Regions from separate parts of the Peribacillus sp. JNUCC41 genome, predicted to be linked through region 1. Evidence: riboswitches for the same ligand, from Rfam matches in the RefSeq annotation. Region 1 holds a riboswitch; the other holds the start of a gene.

Region 1 (4,502 bases):
CTTACTCACGAGTAAACTGCTTTAATTCACGAGTAAAACGCTCAAACTTACGAGTAAATTCTACTAACTCACGAGTAAAACGCTACTTACGAGTAAACTGCTCTAATTCACGAGTAAACTGCTCTAACTCACGAGTAAAACGCTCTAACTCACGAGTAGTTGACCCAAACAAACTTGTAAACGCCCCTGACTCACGCGTATTGCACGTAAGTTGAATTTTTTTGGGATTTCTTGAATTATTCCCGCTGACGGCAAAATTAATCCATAAAAAAGGTGCCCCGCTAATTGCGGGACACCTTTTTTTATATGGATTACGCTTGTGCTTTTAATGTTTCTGCTTTGTCCGTGCGTTCCCATGGAAGATCGACATCTGTACGGCCAAAGTGTCCGTAGGCAGCTGTTTGTTTGTAGATCGGGCGACGAAGGTCAAGCATTTTGATGATACCTGCTGGACGAAGGTCGAAGTTAGCGCGAACTAGGTCAACAAGGACTTCTTCGCTAACTGTACCAGTTCCGAACGTATCAATTGAGATAGATACTGGCTCTGCAACACCAATTGCGTAGGCCAATTGAACTTCCGCTTTGTCGGCAAGTCCGGCTGCCACGATGTTTTTCGCAACATAACGAGCAGCGTATGCAGCAGAACGGTCAACTTTAGTAGCATCCTTACCAGAGAATGCACCGCCGCCGTGGCGAGCGTATCCGCCGTAAGTATCAACGATGATTTTACGTCCAGTAAGACCAGCATCCCCTTGAGGTCCGCCAATTACGAAACGGCCAGTCGGGTTGATGAAGTACTTAGTATCGGCATCGATCAATTCAGCTGGAACGACTGCCTCGATCACGTGTTCTTTTAGATCGGCTTGAATTTGTTCAAGCGTAATTTCTGCATCATGCTGTGTAGAGATAACGATCGTATCTACACGAACAGGAACGTTATTTTCATCATATTCCACAGTTACCTGTGTTTTACCATCAGGGCGCAGGTAAGCAAGAGTTTCATCTTTACGGACTTGAGCCAAGCGGAATGAAAGTTTATGCGCCAATGAAATCGGAAGCGGCATAAGCTCTTCTGTTTCATTACAAGCAAATCCGAACATAAGACCTTGGTCCCCTGCACCGATTGCATCGATTTCTTCCTCTGACATGTTTCCTTCACGAGCTTCCAATGCTTTATCGACACCAGCTGCGATATCGGCAGACTGCTCATCAATGGAACTCAACACTGCACAAGTTTCAGCATCGAAACCGTATTTCGCACGTGTGTAGCCAATTCCTTTAATCGTATCACGAACGATACGCGGAATATCTACGTAAGCGGAGGTTGTAATTTCACCGGCAACAAGTACAAGACCTGTAGTTACGCTAGTTTCACACGCAACACGTGCATTTGCATCCTTAGCTAGGATAGCATCTAAAATGGAATCTGAAATCTGATCACAAATTTTGTCCGGATGGCCCTCTGTAACAGATTCAGAAGTAAATAGACGTTTCTTTGACATCGTATTTCCTCCTTGGAAGTTAGTATGTTGCAGGCAAAAGCCTGAATTTTACGGAACTCGTTTCCCTCATTAGTTTCAACTATAGACACAGAATTACTTATTAAAAAACACAAAAACCTTCCCTGGCAAATGAGGAAAGGTTTAACATTCTGTCTTCTATCCTTTCACTCTTATCGTTCAAGGGTTTTTTACCTTGCTCAGGTTAGCACCATCACCACTATTCCTTGAAGACCTTCGCTTTATTTTCGGCGATCGATCTTGGAGTCAAGTTCAATATGGCAGGTTGCTGGGTTTCAAAGGGCCTGTCCCTCCACCAACTCGGGATAAGAGAATCCGTACAATTTAAGATATTATCGTATCTGGCTGGAACTTGTCAATGCTTTTCTAAAAAGATGATATCCATCCAGAATGGCGTTCATTTGAAAAAACATGTTGATGCAGCGTCCTAGAAGGGCTTACAATGCAAAATACGAATAGAAATGTTGTAAATTGCCATTAATAATAAAGTAATGAGCATCCGAAAAGGAACGACATCCTGACTTTCCCTTTAGCCATATATTGCTTACTTACTTCCTATTAAAATAAAATTATCTTCATGAAAGTTTATGCGGTAATCCTGAATCGGTTCCTGCCGGATTAAAATGATTAATGCAACTAACTGAAAATAATCACAAATTAAAAGAAATAGTATAGACTAATTAAATGAATGTGTTATACTAATTGTAATCTAAAAACTTAAACAAAGGAAGGTACCTCATATATGAATTCTGTAGACGTTTCTAATGAGTTACACCAATTATTAACAGGAAACAATGTGCAAACTCAACTTTCAGTTCCTCAATTGGTCGAAAAAGTATTAAGCAGAAATGAAGGCGTTCTAACATCCACCGGTGCGGTAAAAGCTGAAACTGGCAAATATACAGGTCGTTCACCTAAAGATAAATATATCGTTGAAGAAGCATCAGTTAAAGATAAAATCGATTGGGGTCCAGTGAACCAGCCAATTTCCGAAGATGTATTCAATAAACTATATAATAAAGTAGTTGACTACCTAAAAGCAAAAGAAGAGATTTTTGTTTTTAAAGGTTTCGCTGGTGCAGATGAATCATCACGTCTTCCGATCCGTGTTGTTAATGAATATGCTTGGCATAACCTTTTCGCCCATACTTTGTTCATCCGTCCAAACGAAGAGGAATTGAGAGGTCACGAAGCTGAATTCACAATCCTTTCTGCACCTAACTTCAAAGCAGACCCGGAAGTTGACGGAACTACATCCGAAACTTTCATCATCGTTTCATTTGAACGCCGTACCATCCTGATCGGCGGAACGGAATATGCAGGAGAAATGAAAAAATCGATCTTCTCGATCATGAACTACTTACTTCCAGAGGCTGGAATACTTCCAATGCATTGCTCTGCAAACGTAGGACGTGAAGGGGACGTCGCTTTATTCTTCGGTCTGTCCGGTACAGGCAAAACGACTTTGTCTGCAGACACGAGCCGTAAACTGATTGGCGATGACGAGCACGGCTGGTCTTCTAACGGCGTATTCAACATCGAAGGCGGCTGCTATGCGAAAACAATCAACCTTTCACGTGAAAAAGAACCACAAATTTTCGATGCGATCCGTTTCGGTGCCGTACTGGAAAATGTTGTTGTTGATCCGGATACACGCGAAGCGAACTATGATGACAGTTCATTGACTGAAAACACTCGTGCTGCTTACCAAATGCAAGCGATCGATAACATCGTGAACCCAAGTATTGCAGGACATCCAAATACAATCATTTTCTTGACAGCTGATGCTTCAGGCGTTTTGCCTCCAATCAGCAAGCTTTCCAAAGAACAGGCAATGTTCCACTTCCTAAGCGGATACACTAGTAAATTGGCTGGTACTGAAAGAGGCGTAACTTCACCGGAAGCTACATTCTCCACTTGCTTCGGTTCACCATTCTTACCGCTTCCAGCTACACGCTATGCCGAGATGCTTGGTGATAAAATCGACGAGCACAATGCAAAGGTATACCTTGTCAACACTGGATGGACTGGCGGTGCATATGGAACTGGAAGCCGTATGAAACTGGCTTACACCCGTGCAATGGTACAAGCTGCACTTGAAGGTGAATTAGCGAACATCGAAACGATCAAAGATGATATCTTCGGTTTGGATATCCCGCTTCATGTTCCTGGTGTTCCTGATGAAGTGCTTCAACCAATCAAGACTTGGGCAGATCCTGCAGCCTATAAAGAAGCAGCAACAGACCTTGCCGCTCAATTCCGTGCAAACTTCAAGAAATTCAAAAGCGTTCCAAGTGAAATCGAAGAACTTGGCGGACCGACAGCTTAATAAATTTCACACAAAAGGATCAAGCTCTTGGCTTGGTCCTTTCAGTTTGTCGACAAGAAAGTATCTCTTCCCGAACCAAGAATATGTTTTCCTTCATGGTTTCTTTATTAAGCAAAATAGGGCGAAAAATGGCGTCTGCGGTCGTATATAATGCTGGGCAGGGCGAAAAACGGCGCTTGCAGTCGAATAACTGGCTTCCCCATCCCCCCAGATGCCCGCTTGTGAGACGCTTGGCAGACACAGACAGTCTCGGCGGAAAGGAATGTTTCTACAATTTGTCTGAAAGGATCAAGCTCTTGCTTGGTCCTTTTCTTCATTGGAAAAAGGGCACTGTCATAGACAGCGCCTCCTTTATCCTTATTCCATTAACGATGTTTGTCCAAGTTTTTAGATGATCGCTTTATTCCTGGCTTTTTTCATGGACATCGTTTTGTATTCATATATATTGCCCAGGTTGGCCACCGGGACTTCTGTTTTAGTTGCATCAATGCAATTGCGTGTATCCAAAATCAATTTATTGCTCATGAGATCCGATAGCTTATCATAGTCCATCCGTTTAAATTCATCATGGTCAGTCAGGACAAGTATCAAGTCGGCATCATTTACAGCGTCTTCGACAGATACGACTGGCATCTTTCCGGATTGGACATGCG
Region 2 (4,502 bases), 1.2 Mb from region 1:
GATGGCATTGGCCAATGATGCAACGGATCCTACGGAAAGGTCGAAGCCATCCACGGTCAGCGATATCGTAATGCCGATCGCAATGATGGTCACGATTGAAATGGAACGCAGGATGTTGATCAAATTATTCGTTTGAATGAAAGCTGGATTGGACACGGCAAAAATTCCAATCAGAATGATAATCGTCAATATTGTGCCGTATTTATAGAAAAAGTCGAAAAGTTCCGGCCTTTTTTTCGCTTTCGCTGTCTGTGTAACAGGAATGGGTATGCTCATCCTATTTTCCTCCTGTTGAATAGAATAGTAGTTCTTCTTCATTCGTTTTGCTAGTTTCTAATTCGATGACAGTGCTCCCGTCATATAACACATATGTCCGGTTGGTAATGCCCATGATTTCGGAAAGCTCGGATGATGCATAAATGACCGCTTTCCCATTCCTTGCAAGCTTTGCAATCAATTCGAATATATCCTTCTTGGCTCCAACATCGACCCCTTTCGTTGGTTCATCGAATATGTATACATCCGCATCGGCCATAAGCCATTTTCCGATGGCAACTTTTTGCTGGTTACCACCTGAAAGGTTTTCGACATTTACTTCCCCTGAAGGAGTTTTAATGCCGAGACTTGAGATCATTTCCTTCGCCTTTTCCTTTTCCGCCTTACGATCCACGAAACTGAACGTCTTGCAGAATTTGCCGAGGCTGGCTGCAGTCAAGTTCGCCGAGACTGATTCCTGAACGAGGACCCCTTCTTTCCTGCGTTCCTCAGGTACAAGTGCCAGACCGCTTTTTACTGCTTCGTGCGGTGATTTCAAAGAAAGCTTACGACCATTCAGGACCACTTCCCCCGCTGTAATCGAAGTATGACCGAAAAGGGTTTTACAGAGCTCCGTTTTTCCCGCTCCGACTAACCCTGCCAAGCCGATTATCTCGCCTGCTTTAACATTCAGATTGACATTCTTGACTTTCTCGGCATCTGACAATCCGCTCACTTCCAGAATGACGTCTCCGATCGAAGCATTCACTTCTGGAAATTGGTCATCCATGGTTTTACCGAGCATATTCTCTACCACTTCGTTACGGGTCATGTCCTCCTTCTTTCGACAAGTGACACGCTCCCCATTTCTCATGATTGTAATTTCCTCACAGATTTCAAAAATCTCAGGCAGACGATGTGAAATGAAAATGATTCCAACGCCTTTTTGCTTTAATTCATTTACAATTCGAAAAAGTTCTGTCGTCTCCGTATGACTTAACGGAGCAGTTGGCTCATCGAGAATCAGGAATTTGCAATCTGTCGAAACGGCCCTTGCTATCAGGACCATCTGTTTTTCAGCCAAGGTAAGATCTCTTACCAGCTTTTTCGAAGGGACACGAATTTTCATATCTTCAAGAATATAAGAGGCTCGTTTGTGCAGCTCTTTCCATTGGATCCTCTGTTTTTTTTCCATGTTTTGGACCATATCGTTCAACATTACATTTTCGCCAACCGTTAAGTAAGGGATGAGGGCTGTATCCACTTCCTGATAAACAATTTGAATGCCTTGTTCCTGAGCCGCTTTTGGCGAGCGGATATCCTGCCTCATCCCATCAATGAAAATGTCACCTGAATAATGAACATGGGCTCCCGATAAAACTTTCATTAACGTCGATTTTCCTGCTCCGTTTGCACCGACCAATGCGTGGGCTGTCCCTGATTGTACGGAAAAACCAACTTCACTCAGCGCCTTCACCCCTGGAAATTCAATCGAAATCCTCTTCATTTCTAGTTTCGTGCCCATGTCCATTCCCCCTTATTGAACAGACACTCCCTTCTACTTGAAAGAGAGTGTCTCTTTTTACTTTTTATAATGATCTTTCAAAACTTTCATCCAATCTTCTTCAAATTCCGTAGATTCACCCCAGCCATCGACAATACCAGACAGATTTGCCATGTTTACCGCTTCTTTTGAAGCTTGGACTTGCTTTTGTGAAATAAGTGAAGCCTCTAAGTCATAGGTTTGCGGAGTATCTTCGCCCGCTAATTTTTTAGCCAATATCCTCATATTCACTGCACCGATCAGCTTGGGATCGACCGCTGCCGTGTAGGACCATGAGCTATCAGCCGATTGGATTTCCTGGAGATCTGCGTTAGATACATCAATACCATATATCTTCACTTCATCGCGGCCCGCTTCTTTAATCGCCCGGGCTGCACCGATGGCAAAGGCATCCCATGTTGCGAAAATGGCATCCAATTTACCTTTAGGGTATTTATTCAGCATTGCGGCTACAGCATTTTGTGTCTGAACCGAAGTATCAGCAGATGCCACCCCGAATCTTTCGACTTCTTTAATCCCAGGATTTTCTTTTAGTTTTTCCTGATAGACTGCATTTCTTCTTACCATTGGTGGGAAACCATCCACCCAAAGATAGGCAATTGCCGCTTCACCTTTCTGCTCTTTTAACAGTTTATCAAAAGCCAATGTTGCCAACGCTTCATCATCCTGTGAAGTTAATGTCACGCCATCAATTTTAGATAGTTCGCCTATTGAATCGAACGTGACAACGCTTTTACCTGAATCAACCAACTTTTGAACGTCATTCACAGTTGCTGCATCATCACCATGGGAAATGATATACCCATCGTAATCTTCCTCCAAAGCCTGCGCTATCGCATCATGAAATTTAGCCGTATCACCATTGGCTGTATATGTATCCACTTGAAATCCCAGTGCTTCTCCTTCTTCCTTCGCCCCCGCCAGGTATTGGGCCGTATGATCATCACCGCCAATTTTACGGATCACTTTGATCTTGGCTCCATCCCCATCTGCAAATCTTTCCGGTACATTTTCAAATGATACTTTTTCTTCTTTCTTCGATTCTGTGGAACTCTGCCCAGTGGAGCACCCCGTTAAAAGCAAAGCCGAAGCGATGGCTGAAATGAATATTCCTTTAATAGACCTTCTCATCTTGTTTTCCCTCCATATTTTCAATTTAGTCTTATCAGTTTAGTTGGTGTAAATCCCAAAATAAAAACCTCTCTAATATAGAGAGGTTTAATCAGCTGTTTTGCAGACTTGTCCCTCTCTTATCTGTCAAAACATTTCTGTTTTGCAGGATTTAGCACCAATTCCTAATGGAACGGTTGCTGGGCATCTTAGGGCCAGTCCCTCCGCCACTCTTGATAAGAGATATATTGTGTTACGTTTTCGTAATTATCACTTTATAGGGATATAGTCATAAAGTCAATAGATTTTTGAATATTTGAAATGTTCCCTGATATTTTTTATTTTCTTTGAAGTTGGGCTAGACGCTTTTTCTCGATTTTTTCAAGCCTCTCCAACTGCCTTAATTTCACTTCGAACAAAGTGATTGGGTCACGGTAAACTTCCGGATTTTCTTTCATATGTTCCAATGCAGCCTGGTAGTCTTTTATCTCGGTCTGCGTTTGTTCAATCGTTTTTTGAAGTAAGGCAAATGAACTGCGATAGAAAAGTGAGATGTCCCGATCCAAAGATTTTTCAAACAATCCAAATTGGGTAAGGAAACGTTCCGTGATCATTTCTGCAACATCCAGGTAGTCTTCACTTTCCAGATATTTCTTATAACGATTGTACATATTGGCTTTATTTTGCGGTATCGCCCCAAACAGCTTCCCTGCTCCTTTAAGCAGCAATTGTGATGGAGTCCTGCGCAAAAGGATATTAACGTTTTCGATGCGGATACTGCTTGTCATCCGATCGGCATCACGGCGCCAGTCATCCAATACTCTGAAGTCACCTGCAAGCGTAATCCGTTCTTCTTTGTATAATTCATTGAATCCGGCACTCATCTCATCCATAAACTGCTGGCTTTGTGAGAACTCCATTTGGGAACTGGCAATCCAGTCTTGTAGAGAACGATAATATTGAGGCATGATCTTATCAGAAATGAAGTTTTGAATCCGCTCATTCATTTCTTCGTTTAACTGTACATGGACTTGGCTGAAATCACTGCTTTCCGTTAATGATTTAGAACAATCCTTCAGTAATTCAGGAATTTTAGTAGAAAGCTGATTTTTCACTTCATCCTTAAGCAGACGATACGACCTTATGATATTTTCACTTTTTTCTTTTTCCAAATCAGCCAGTTGATTGACCGCCCCATTCAGTTTGACTTCCATCTGTTCATTCCAAGAGATGGAATGCTCGCATTTCCGCTCATTGGCTGCCCGTTTTTCTAACAGATAAGATAAAGTTTTACGAATGAATGCAAGGATTTTCTCAGATCTTCTTTCCTTCCAATTCTCATCTTGGTAATTCGATTGAAGGAAGGCTGAAAGGTCCTTCAATTGTTGCTTGCTATCATAAAGTTTGGAGAAAGCGAATACTTTCGCATTCGGGAAATATGCATTCACTTTATCCCATGTTTCGTCTTCCATCCGGACTGCGACCTGATCACTGTATATCGTATCCATTTTATTTAATAAGAAATGAATCGGCAGTTTCGGAGCCATCATTTGAATTTCCAATAACAGATCCC

The links. Region 1 has a riboswitch for S-adenosylmethionine ahead of metK (methionine adenosyltransferase). Riboswitches for the same ligand answer to the same signal wherever they lie in the genome.
Region 2: another riboswitch for S-adenosylmethionine. It lies ahead of JNUCC41_RS11590 (sugar ABC transporter substrate-binding protein); the one in region 1 lies ahead of metK (methionine adenosyltransferase).

What each region holds. Positions count from the first base shown of each region.
Region 1 covers NZ_CP062163.1:1,204,306-1,208,807, forward strand. The annotation lists gene metK (methionine adenosyltransferase) at 312-1,502, opposite strand; SAM riboswitch class I at 1,670-1,832, opposite strand; gene pckA (phosphoenolpyruvate carboxykinase (ATP)) at 2,263-3,849, shown strand; gene JNUCC41_RS05945 (nucleotide sugar dehydrogenase) at 4,237-4,502, opposite strand, start outside.
Region 2 covers NZ_CP062163.1:2,355,088-2,359,589, reverse strand. The annotation lists gene JNUCC41_RS11600 (ABC transporter permease) at 1-276, opposite strand, end outside; gene JNUCC41_RS11595 (sugar ABC transporter ATP-binding protein) at 278-1,780, opposite strand; gene JNUCC41_RS11590 (sugar ABC transporter substrate-binding protein) at 1,838-2,950, opposite strand; SAM riboswitch class I at 3,067-3,172, opposite strand; gene JNUCC41_RS11585 (GTPase domain-containing protein) at 3,268-4,502, opposite strand, start outside.